DNA from 3 places in the Alteromonas sp. MTD1 genome. Region 3 is predicted to be linked to each of the others. Evidence: predicted binding sites of a transcription regulator. Region 3 holds the regulator's gene; each other region holds the start of a gene.

Region 1 (4,268 bases), on a different contig from region 3:
AAGGGTAGGTAAACCACAGTGTTGCATAAAGGGCGTTATGCGAATAATGGCGTTGTGCCCCCAGTAGTTGGCGCTATCGGTTTGCCAAAACGACAAACCCGTTGCCAGCATAGGGCTGTATAAGTGCGCTGCAAACTGTACAAAGCGACCGAAGAAGGTGTCTTGGCGCACTGGCATAGGAATAGTTTGAACAAGAGCAGTGTCAGGGTTTTGCTCTATTCGACGCGCAAGGTCAACCATGCGGGTTTTACTCATGATGCTGTCGGCATCAAGTACAATCATAGCTTCGTAGTTGCCACCCCAGCGCTCACAAAATTCTTTAAGGTTACCTACTTTTCTGTGAAGGTTTTGCTCACGGCGGCGATAGAACACCTGCGATGCATAGCTACCTAAGCGCTTTTGTAGTCTAGAAAAAGCGCGTAGCTCTGCATCTGCTTTTTGTAAGTCTCGCGTATCGCTTAACATGTAAAAATCGAAATTCGCCGCCGACTCACTGCCCATAAGCTCACGAACGCACGCCTCAAAGCCCACCATAATGCGCTTGGTATCTTCATTGTAAACTGGCATTACCACAGCATGACGCGCTTTCAACGCTATATTCTCGCTAGGCGCTTTCTGCTTTTTACTAAGGCTTAACGGGTCGATATGAAACAGCTGTAAAACAAACCCAATTATGCCAGTCCAAAATGCCATACACAGCCATGCAAAAAGGGTTAAACCAAGGCCTAATTGCGCCATCTCTAGGCCTGTCAGGCCGTTTGGAAGAAATATTTCGTACAAACTCCAGCCTGCCAATGCAGTACTGGGAATAACTAACATTGCCATAATAAACAAACGCATAGATGATCCTTTAACTATTAACTGCCACGCTGAATTGTGTTCATAACTTGATACAGCTTGTGCTGCGTTTTGCTGATTTTTATTGAAGCGGTTGGTAAACATAATTCCAGACCTCACTAATGCGTTTACCGTCCTGCTCAATATAGGCGCGCATATCTACGGTTTGTTTTTCTTTAGGCTGTACAAAGAACGTAGCGCGCCACTCTTTCCCATCAGCAACAGCATAAAGTCGTTGCTGTGAAATGGTGCCGTTTGCGCCCTGCACCACTAACTTCATTGCCTCAGCATCACATTCAGTGCCCTCTGGCGCGGTAAAATCAATGCTGAACTGGCGTGTTTTGCTTAAGCGCTCATCTTTAAATTCATCGCCGGGCAGCACCGCTTTTCCCTGACGAGTACGCACTACGCTTGCCAACTCACTTGTGAAAGGATTTTGCTCAACGGTACTTAGCGTATATGCAAAGTAGCGAGAATCACCTGCGTTAAAAGGCTGAACGGGTGTCCAAAACGCTACAATGTTGTCGTGTATTTCAGACTTTGTTGGAATTTCAACTACCTCTAAACGGCCTTTATCAAAACCTTGAGATGGCGTAACCCACAGCCCTGGACGAAGGTGATAGTTGGCTTCTGCATCTAAATAGTTGCCCCATTCACCGTCACGCTGAAGCATGCCAAAGCCTTTAGGCGAGGTATCACTTAGCGATGTTATCTGTAACCGTGCTGGATTAGTGATAGGGCGCCAGATTTGCTCATCGGCGTGAGTCACCATTAGTACACCGTCACTGTCATGTACTTCAGGGCGATAGTCGTCATGGCGTTTTTCTGAGTTTTCACCATACAAAAACATACTGGTAAACGGTGCTATACCAAGCTTTTGTACGTCTTCACGGGCAAACAGCCAGCTTTGAACCTCAACCTTAGTATTTAATCCTGGCTGAATTATGAATTTGTAGGCACCCGATACAGACGGGCTCTCAAGACGCGCATAAACGGTAATCGGCTGACCTTCTTTAGGCTCGACTATCCAAAACTCAGTAAAGTGGGGAAACTCTTCGCCTTTTGCTAACGCAGTATCAATAGCAAGACCGCGTGCAGAAATGCCATACACCTGATTTTTACCCACTAAACGAAAGTAAGAAGCGCCGAGAAAGACCGCGAACTCATCTTTGTACTGTGCGTTCTTAATCGGGTAATGTAGGCGGAAACCGGCGAAACCCGATTTAGTGTCAGTAAGGTCGGCCAACGCCTTTGAAGTGCCGTCATAACTGAACATTGTTTTATCAAACGGTAATCGAACCGGCGCATTATCGCTGCCAATGGTATGAATGGTTACGGGGTGCTCATAAAGGAAACCTGGGTGAAAAAACTGCACTTCATAGTCGTTCTCGTCGCGCCAAAGACTTTCTTCACTTTTAAAACGGATAGAACGATACGTTGTATATTCCATCTCTTTTAGCGCCGAATTTAGGCCATGATCGTCCTGCTCATAGCTTTGTGTTGCAGATGCGCGCGCAGCATCAATAACTGATTGAAGTACTGGTGACGCACTTTGAGGCTGATTTTTGTCATTTACCTCTTCTGCCGAAACGGCTTGAAGTGCCATCAAGAAAATACTTATGAATAGCATGGCCACGCCAGATTTGGCGCCAGCGGTAATCTTTTTACTTATGGAAAATAAGTTTAACTTGCCCATTCATCCTCTCCTTATGAAAAGAACGCTAAACAAAGAAGGCCATAGCCAGAAGCAAATGAATTAGTTTAAAAGCGCTCTATTCCTTGCTAACCCATTTGTGTAATGCAGATTTAAAAGTGAAATGAAGCCTGCACACCATTTGAATAACGTTCGCGTTGTCATTAGCTAGTGAGCAAAAGGTGTTCCAACACGCTGCCAAGCCATGCGATTAATGAAAAAAACCATTTATTTCATGAACATAAAAAAGGGTGTGTAAGTTAAATTTTGTGCTTCCCGCGCTTTTTAGCTGGTCAGATTTTATAGACTAAAGAACAAGTGTTGTTTTTTAGAGACAGTTATTCTGTTTTTATCCATCACCGGCGTTTGAATTACATTGATGGAAAGTAAGCACAGCAAAAAACAAAACGAAAATAACCATTAATATCAGTGCGTTAAACAAACAAAAGGCGAAACCAATAGCCAGATAACGCAATGTTGGCAAACGCTTTGCAAACACTCCAACACACGAAAACATGGCTCATGTATTTGAAAGGTCAACATGAATACAGAAAACAGAAATGAGCTTTTGTGAAAATTAAGGAGTAATCACATGCGCAAAACACTTACACTTCTCGCACTAGTTTCAGCTTCAGTACTTCCATTAAGTGCAATGGCAGACAAGCCAGACTGGCGTTATGTTGAAGGTGGCTACACAAAAATGGATTTCGATAACAACGAATCGTTCGAGCCAGACGGCCTTACTGTTAACGGTAAATACTTACTAAATAGCAATTGGTACTTGAACGGTGAATACAGCTTCTTCGAAGAAGGCAGTTTCGATTTCGACATGCTTACGCTAGGCGCAGGCTACAGACTTCCAATAAACACCACTACTGACGCGTACTTCGGCGCCAACCTTGAGCGTATAGATGGCGACGTTTCAGATGAAACAGGTTACAGCATAAATGCCGGCCTTCGCTCTATGATAACCGAGCAAGTAGAACTTGCAGGTGAGATTGGATACTACGACGTAGATGACGGTGAAGCGACGTTCAAAGTGGGTGCTAATTATTACATTACATCGCAGTGGGCAGTCGGCGCTAACTATAAAGTTATTGATGAGTTAGACATTATGCAGGTAACTGCACGCTACGCTTTTTAAGCCTTCCTCTCCTCAGGTAGGTGGCCGGGTTGCTCGACCCGGCTTTTTTGATCCTGTTTTGTGTCTTAGCGCCAATCAATAACCGTCATTGTCTTCGCTTTCCACATCGCTAGGCTGAATGTCTTCTTTGCGCTTAATATCAACGCTTTCATGAAGCTCAGAATAAACCACAACAGCGTCTCCGCTTTTTAGTTTTTCTAATACCTGCTGCACCTTTACATCAAGCTCTACTTCTTGCTCGCCGTAGTCAGTACCTTCTCGCAATACAAACGCTTCGGCTAAACTGTACAGCGTATCGGGTTCTAGTGCGTCAACGGGAATAATCATTTATGTCTCCTGTAAGCACCCCATAAAGGTGTGCTGCTGCAGTTAGGATTTGTAATAAGAGATTGTAATAGCGGCTTATTTAAAAGCTTTGGTTTAGAGGTGAAAGTTGCTCTGCTATTTTTTGTAGCTATTTGTAGCTACATGTACTGTTTACGGGTAATACGTCGGTTACAAAACGCTTCACGCGCTCGTGCAGCCATACTTTAGGGTTGAGTATAGACCCCTGCATAAAACCAACGTGACCGCCTCTTTCACTTAATTCAACCG
Region 2 (4,268 bases), on a different contig from region 3:
GTTAAACAGGGCGTTAGTTAGTGCTTTACCGTTTGCGTTCGCAATTAGTACACCATTCTTACGCTTACCGATAATACCGCCTTTGTAAGGGCCATAGTGATCGAACGTATGATACAGAAGACCAGAGCCCGACGTCATTGTCATAAAGTCTGTTTGGAAACCAATTAGACCGCGGCTTGGAATTACGAAGTCGATACGTACACGACCTTTACCGTCTGGAGACATGTCGGTCATTTCAGCTTTACGAAGACCTAATTGCTCCATGATTGAGCCTTGGTGTTGCTCTTCACAGTCGATAGTTAGCGTTTCGTAAGGTTCTTGTGTTTCACCGTCTACCTCTTTCAGAATTACTTCTGGACGAGATACAGCAAGTTCGTAACCTTCACGACGCATGTTTTCAATAAGAATACCAAGGTGAAGTTCACCACGGCCAGATACGCGGAACTTGTCCGGATCTTGTGTTTCTTCTACACGCAGCGCAACGTTGTGAACAAGCTCATCGTTCAAGCGCTCAAGAATGTTACGCGACGTTACGTACTTTCCTTCTTTACCAGCAAACGGAGACGTGTTTACTTGGAAAGTCATCGTAACTGTTGGCTCGTCAACCGTTAGCGGAGGAAGTGCTTCAACAGTGTTAACGTCACAAATAGTGTCAGAAATCTTAAGCTCGCCAAGACCTGTAATGGCAATGATATCGCCAGCATGTGCAGATTCAACTTCGTGACGTGCAAGACCAAGATAGCCATATACTAGGCCAACTTTACCGTTACGCTTTTGACCGTCAGCAGTTACAACTGTAACTTGCTGGTTAGGCTTAACTGAACCACGCTTAACACGACCAACACCAATTACACCTACATACGAGTTGTAATCAAGCTGTGAGATTTGCATTTGGAATGCGCCATCTACATCGGCGTCTGGTGCAGAAACCTGCTCAACGATAGTTTCGAAAAGTGCAGTCATATCTTCTGCCTTTTCATCAGCATCGTGCGATGCCCAGCCGTTAAGCGCTGAAGCGTAAACAACTTGGAAGTCTAGCTGTTCATCAGTTGCACCTAGGTTGTCGAAAAGGTCGAATACTTGATCCATAACCCAATCAGGACGTGCACCTGGCTTGTCAATTTTGTTGATTACAACAATTGGCTTAAGACCCTGTGCGAATGCTTTTTGCGTTACGAAACGCGTTTGCGGCATTGGACCTTCTTGTGCATCTACAAGTAGAAGTACAGAGTCGGCCATTGACATAACACGCTCTACTTCACCACCGAAGTCGGCGTGTCCTGGAGTATCCACGATGTTAATGCGGTAGTCATTCCAGTTAATTGCCGTGTTTTTCGCAAGGATGGTAATGCCACGTTCTTTCTCGATGTCGTTCGAGTCCATTACACGGTCTTCTTGCTCGCCTCGAGATTCAAGGGTGCCAGACTGTTGTAACAGTTTGTCTACCAGGGTTGTTTTACCGTGGTCAACGTGAGCGATAATTGCGATGTTACGCAATTTACTAATATCAGTGGTATTCATGCTTATATAGAGCCTGTGTAAATCGGTGCCTACCCCTTTCACAATGAAATAAGTGTGCACGAGATTTGTTGCAAAAAAATGCAGATAGAAAAATTTGCGCGGATTGTACAGAAAAAACACGACATTTGCGCATCTTTTTTTGATCCCAAACGAAATAAAGTTATCGCTATTATTCCAGACCCTCTCTTATCACGATGATTGCTCAAATTAATTACAAGCCAAAAACCGATTTGGGTGGTAAGTGTACAAAAAGTCATCTAGGCTAATGATCAACTATTCGCAACTCTTGAACCATTTGCGTGCATCTACGCACCAAAATAGTGCACAACACTTTACTAGAGAGTGATTTGCCCTGCCCTATGCCGCAGAAAACGGTATGCATATAGATGGCATGATAATCGCTTTCACTTTTTTCACTGTTGGGGTGAAGCTGATCATTCCGCATTTTTACATTAAACCTGGAGGACACGATGTCAGTAGAAAAGGCATTAGAGCTGATTAAAGAAAGTGAAGCGAAGTTTGTAGATTTACGTTTTACCGATACAAAAGGTAAAGAGCAACACGTATCAATTCCTGCTAGCCAAGTTGACGAAGATTTCTTCGAAGAAGGAAAAATGTTCGACGGCTCTTCAATTGCTGGTTGGAAGGGCATTAACGAGTCTGACATGGTACTTCTTCCAGATGCAGCAAGCGCTGTAGTAGACCCGTTTGCAGAGGAAACTCAAGTAAACATTCGCTGTGACATCGTAGAGCCTTCAACGATGGAAGGTTACGAGCGTGACCCACGTTCTGTTGCACGTCGCGCAGAAGAATACCTTAAGTCTACAGGTATCGGCGACACATGTTTCTTCGGTCCTGAGCCAGAGTTCTTCCTTTTTGACGACGTTCGTTTCCATACTGACATGGCTGGTTCTTTCTACAAAATCGACTCATCAGAAGCGAAGTGGAATTCAGGCGAAGAGTTTGAAGGTGGCAACATGGCGCACCGTCCAGGTGTGAAAGGCGGCTACTTCCCAGTACCTCCAGTAGATTCTGCACACGATATTCGTGCTGCTATGTGTCTTGTTATGGAAGAAATGGGCCTTGTAATTGAAGCGCACCACCACGAAGTTGCGACCGCTGGCCAGAACGAAATTGCATGTCAATTCAACACGCTGGTTAACAAAGCTGACGAAATCCAAATTTACAAGTATGTTGTTCACAACGTTGCACACGCATACGGCCAAACTGCTACGTTTATGCCTAAGCCACTTGTAGGCGACAACGGTTCTGGTATGCACTGTCACCAATCAATTTCTAAAGATGGCGTTAACATCTTTGCTGGCGACAAGTATGCTGGTCTTTCTGAAGAAGCGCTTTACTACATTGGTGGTATCATTAAGCACGCGCGTGCAATTAACGCATTTGCTAACGCTTCTACAAACTCTTACAAGCGTCTTGTACCAGGCTTTGAAGCACCAGTTATGCTTGCTTACTCTGCACGTAACCGTTCTGCTTCAATCCGTATCCCTCACGTTACTAGTGATAAAGCGCGCCGTATCGAAGTTCGTTTCCCTGACCCAACAGCTAACCCATACCTAGCATTCACTGCAATGCTTATGGCTGGTCTTGACGGAATTAAGAACAAGATCCACCCTGGCGACGCAATGGATAAAGACTTGTACGACCTACCTGCTGAAGAAGCAGCGGAAATTCCAACTGTTGCAAGCTCGCTAGAAATGGCGCTTGAAGCACTTGATAACGACCGTGACTTCCTTAAAGCGGGTGGCGTTATGACTGACGACATGATTGATGCATACATCAACCTTAAGTCTGAAGAAGTGACTACTCTTAACATGACAACTCACCCTGTTGAGTTCGACATGTACTACAGCGTTTAATTTACGCGGTATTAAGAAACATACGAAAGCCCGCCTAGCGGGCTTTTTTTATGCCTAGCGATTATCTACTATGTTGTAATGGGCATGATAGAGGTGAATCTGGTGCTAAATAAAAAACAACTACTTTCGCTGTTACTTTCACTAGGTGTTCTGTGTTGCAATGTATCCTTAGCGCAAACGGCACAGACTACGCAAAACGAAAATAGTGGAACCAAAGCCACTGAAAGCAAAGCCCAAAACGCAGCGGGCAACAAAGCTATATACAAAATAGTGAATAGCGACGGCACCGTAACCTATACCGATAAGCCCGCATCACAAGCACAGCCTATGGCATTCGATGACAAAACGTTAAACGTAGTGAATGCAGCAAAAGCGCCTGTGCTGCCGCCACCAGCACCTAACAAAGCAAAACCACAATATCGCGTTTCCATTGTTAGCCCTCAGCCAGAAGCGACAGTTCGTAACAACTTAGGCGAAGTGACGATATCCGCAAAACAAACCGGCACGCCTAAAGCTCCGCTTTTTAGATTAGTGTTTGACGGTGCACCATACAAAAGCAATTCATCAGGCTTGTTTAAGCTTAAAGGTTTACATCGTGGTGCACACACGTTCAAAATTGAACTTACCGACAATACGGGCAAGACTCTTGCATCGTCTCCTACTCAAACCCTTTACCTTCATCAGGCATCGGCGTTAATTAATAACTAATAGCGTGCAACACCAGCGCCGAAGGCGCACCATGGCAGTTCAGTCACATTAAATAAATAGGCTGTTTTGTCGCGATTCGAAGGATTGCACGCTACAATGCACAATATTGGTGCAAAGGAGATAAACTCGGATGCAATCCACCGAGTTAGACACATTACA
Region 3 (4,268 bases):
TTGCTTTTACGGTGTCTTTGTTGTTCAGTTTGCCCGCAACGGTGGCAAGCGTTTGAAGGTGGCCTTCAGTTTGCTCTTCCGGAACCAAAAGCGCAAAAAAGATATCTACTGGCTTTTCATCAATAGCATCAAAATCGATTGCTGGTGTACTGGTTACTACAATTGCAATAACTCTATCAAGACCAGCTAAGCGTCCATGGGGAAGGGCGATACCGTTTCCAATGCCGGTGCTCCCCATACGCTCTCGCGACATTAGGCTGTTTAATACCGTAGCGCCGTCTATATTTTCATTATTTTTAGCCGCAATGTCGGCAATGATTTCTAGAATACGCTTTTTACTATTACATTGAACCGCACACTCGGTGCGGTCCAAACTTACGATGGCTTGTATATCCATACTTAATTAACTACTAATGTTTTTTGAGTTTTTCCTTATGCTTGATTACCTGCCGGTCGAGCTTATCAACCATGCTGTCAATCGCCGCATACATGTCGGTATTTTCTGAGGATGCGAATACTTCAGCGCCACTTAAGTGAACTGTCGCTTCGGCTTTCTGATTTAATTTTTCAACGTTCAGGATGACATGCACATTAGAAATGTGATCAAAGTGACGTTCAAGTTTGCTGAACTTCGTATCGACATAATTACGCAAAGAGTCGGTGATTTCGACATGATGACCAGTAAGGTTGATTTGCATATTTCGTCTTCCTTATATTATGTAGCCCGTTAAATAAGGCTTTTGCGTTGGTTCGACGGCGGGATCGATAACGACTCCCGGTATTTTGCTATTGTTCGCCGGGCAACTTTAATGCCTTGTTCGGCCAACAATGAAGCAATCTTGCTATCACTTAGCGGCTTGCTAGGTTTTTCAGCTGCCACTAACTTCTTGATCAATGCACGTATCGCAGTAGATGAACACTCACCACCCGACTCGGTTGCTACGTGGCTCGAGAAGAAATACTTCAATTCGAATATACCGCGTGGCGTATGCATATACTTTTGCGTGGTGACGCGTGAAATAGTGGATTCGTGCATATCTACCATTTCTGCGACATCATTGAGAACCATTGGTTTCATCATTTCTGGGCCATGCTCAAAAAAGCCCATCTGTTGCTGCACAATACAATTAGCAACCTTCATTAAGGTGTCGTTACGCGACTCTAGGCTTTTGATAAACCATTTGGCTTCTTGCATGTGTGAGCGAATAAACTGCGAGTCGCTACTGTTTTTTGCACGACGACTCATTGCAGCATATTGTTGATTAACGCTAAGTTTTGGCAGGCTATCAGGGTTTAGCTCTACCACCCAGCGCCCGTTCTTTTTAGTAACCGATACGTCTGGAATAACGTACTCGGGTTCTTTAGTAACTAAAGCACTACCAGGGCGAGGATTCAAGGTTTGCAGCAAGCGCATTGCTTCGCGAAGCTGATCTTCTTTCAAACGGCTTTTACGCATGAGCGTACGGTAGTCTTTACTGCTAAGAAGGTCTGAATATTCTTCAATAAGCTGCTTGGCTTCAGCAAGCCACGGTGTGTCCTCAGAGAACTGACGTAGCTGCACCATAAGGCACTCTTGTGGAGAACGTGAGCCAGAACCAATGGGGTCGAACATTTGAATACGTTTTAACACGCACTCTACTTCATCCATTTCAATTAGCTCATCGCTGTCTTCGTCTAACACTTCCTCAGCGTTTACTGCTTCTAGAATATCTTCAAGTGACACGGTTAGATAACCCGACTCATCAATAGAGTCGATAATTGCCATGGCAATGGCTCTGTCTGTATCAGAGAAAGGGGTTAAACGCATCTGCCATAGTAGGTGTTCTTGGATATCTTCGGTAGTTTCGCCCTGAAAAATTTGTTCGTCATCACTGGCTGGGCCAGGCGCTGGCGCAGAAGAGGCCGAGTAGTATTCATCCCACGTGCTGTCTATAGGAAGTTCGTCTGGTAAATCGTTCTTTTCAAGCGCATCTCCGGCTTCTAACGTATCGCTTGAAGCCGTCGGTTGAACATCGCCACTGTCGTCGTTGTCGATGTTATTCTTTTCAACTTGAGGTTCGTCGTTGCCTTCTTCAACTTCTAAAAGCGGATTAGAGTCCAGCGCTTCTTGAATTTCCTGTTGAAGGTCAAGCGTAGAAAGCTGCAGCAGTTTGATAGCCTGCTGAAGCTGAGGTGTCATGGTAAGTTGTTGGCTAAATTTTAGCTGTAAAGATGGTTTCATCTACTTCTTATTTAAATGCTTTAAATTGAATACACCAAGAGCGAAACTGAAAAAATGACAATCCGGTTACATTAACTATAGCCTGAATTGTTCGCCTAGGTATACATCCCTAACTTTTTGATTACTTAAAACCTGTTCTGCGGTTCCCTGCGCAATTAATTCGCCATGACTCACAATGTACGCTTTCTCACAAACATCCAATGTTTCTCGTACGTTATGATCGGTGATAAGAATGCCTATGCCTCTATCACGAAGATGTTGGATGATCTTCTTTATATCATTAACTGATATAGGATCAACACCAGCAAATGGTTCGTCTAGCAAAATAAACTGTGGTTTTGCCGCCAGCGCTCGCGCTATTTCAACACGACGCCTTTCACCGCCCGACAAACTCATCCCCGCACTATTACGTATATGGTTAATATTAAATTCATCAAGTAGTGCGTCGGCTTCTTCTTCTTGTTGTTGTGAATTTAAATCTTTACGCGTTTGTAAAATAGCCATGATATTTTCATGCACAGTAAGCTTTCTAAAAATAGACGCTTCCTGCGGGAGGTAGCCAATTCCGCGGCGTGCACGTTCATGCATAGGTTGGTGAGTAAGCTCATTGTCGTCAATTTCAATTTTGCCTTTGTCTAGCGGAACAAGGCCGACAATCATATAAAATGTAGTGGTCTTACCAGCGCCATTCGGACCCAATAGCCCAACAATTTGCCCTGTTGATACCGATAAGCTAACGTCGCGCACGACTTGTCTTGCTTTATAGGCTTTTGCAAGGTTCTTTGCACTTAACGTCGCCATAACTATTCGTTACCTTCGTTGTCTTTTTTGTCGTCTTGAGACTTTGCTTTTCGAATGGTTTCAGGTGTAAATACGGTGGTTACTCTGCCATCACCATCGGTATCGTCACCGCCAGTTGCAAGCAATTGCTCTGTAATCATGTCGAAGGTAATGTTATCGCCTTGCACCATGCTGGTATCTTGCTTAAGTTCGGCTTTACCCGTTAGCGCAATAGTGCGGTTGACTACCTCATAACGAATTTCATTCGCCTTTGCCGAAACCGGCGTACCGTCTTCAAGCTGCTGAGAGTAGCTTGCAGGGTTTCCTCTCGCTACGAAAACTTCTCTTCCTTCGCCGTCAGTGGCGATAACTTCTACTTCGTCAGCATTAATCACTAACGAGCCCTGAGAGATTCGAACATCATCCTTAAATAATGATGTTTTATTTTTCCCATCGACAAACTGCGACTTTGAGTCCACCTTAATGGGCTTGTTAAAGTCGGCTTCGCTTGCAACAACACCGCTGCTTGCCAAGGCTAAAAGTAGGCTAGTTGCTAGGGGAATAAGTGGTTTGTACATGATCGATAAGCTCGTATTCTTGGGTGCGTAAGTTCGCGTTAAACCCATTGCTTTGAATAACATACTGTGACCCTAGTATTTCAACTGTTTGGTCTGATGTCATCTGCTTGTTGTCTAAATTTATTTGTATGTATTGCGTTGTGATGGTTTTTACAAAGTCATCACCGGTTTGATTTTCAATAACGACATTGTTTTCTAATTGAATAAGTTCGTTATTGTACAGGGTTCCTTCTACTGCCGAGACCACCCAAGGCGACGAATTGCTCTCGGTATATAGGGTGTACTTAGGCTGCTGAAATAGTACGAAACCAAGTTGGTCATAGTGCTCCATCGACGTGGCGAATACCTTATGGTTTAGCCGACCTTCTTGATTGTATAGGGTAGTAGTTAAGTTTTTAGCCTTGTAGGCAGGTTTTAGCGCGTCTGACTGTTGGCTGCCAGTGACTTCAGGCTCGTCTTCCATCCATGTCGGTAGGTACATCAACATGGCCAATATAAATAGCGCAGAAATACTTACGCCTAAACGGTTAAAGCCAAACAGGCTCATACGCTGGCTCCGAATATACCGTCAGTAACGCCTTTAGCCTGTAAAATGGTGTCAGAAATTTCTCTTACAGCACCAAAACCGCCTGGCAGGGTGGTTATCCAGTTTGCTTGTTTAGTTACAAAGGGGTGTGCATCAGCAACGG

Evidence for each region. Region 3 encodes sigma-54, which starts transcription at its own class of promoters, with help from an activator protein. Its sites were predicted from a motif close to GTTGGCACGNNNNTNGNNT; they were not measured.
Region 1: the regulator sigma-54 is predicted to act here: its motif matches at 2,704-2,722, upstream of ACGHAV_RS03765 (glucan biosynthesis protein).
Region 2: the regulator sigma-54 is predicted to act here: its motif matches at 1,907-1,925, upstream of glnA (glutamate--ammonia ligase).

What each region holds. Positions count from the first base shown of each region.
Region 1 is NZ_BTGG01000002.1:248,231-252,498, forward strand. Features, by position in the region: gene mdoH (glucans biosynthesis glucosyltransferase MdoH) at 1-942, opposite strand, end outside; gene ACGHAV_RS03765 (glucan biosynthesis protein) at 920-2,533, opposite strand; gene ACGHAV_RS03770 (outer membrane beta-barrel protein) at 3,123-3,674, shown strand; gene ACGHAV_RS03775 (YheU family protein) at 3,750-4,001, opposite strand; gene ACGHAV_RS03780 (hydrolase) at 4,129-4,268, opposite strand, start outside.
Region 2 is NZ_BTGG01000003.1:87,285-91,552, reverse strand. Features, by position in the region: gene typA (translational GTPase TypA) at 1-1,521, opposite strand, end outside; gene glnA (glutamate--ammonia ligase) at 1,992-3,401, shown strand; gene ACGHAV_RS04840 (DUF4124 domain-containing protein) at 3,504-4,109, shown strand; gene glnL (nitrogen regulation protein NR(II)) at 4,240-4,268, shown strand, end outside.
Region 3 is NZ_BTGG01000008.1:229,806-234,073, forward strand. Features, by position in the region: gene ptsN (PTS IIA-like nitrogen regulatory protein PtsN) at 1-397, opposite strand, end outside; gene hpf (ribosome hibernation promoting factor) at 411-698, opposite strand; gene ACGHAV_RS12660 (RNA polymerase factor sigma-54) at 728-2,221, opposite strand; gene lptB (LPS export ABC transporter ATP-binding protein) at 2,297-3,022, opposite strand; gene lptA (lipopolysaccharide transport periplasmic protein LptA) at 3,025-3,579, opposite strand; gene lptC (LPS export ABC transporter periplasmic protein LptC) at 3,548-4,126, opposite strand; gene kdsC (3-deoxy-manno-octulosonate-8-phosphatase KdsC) at 4,123-4,268, opposite strand, start outside.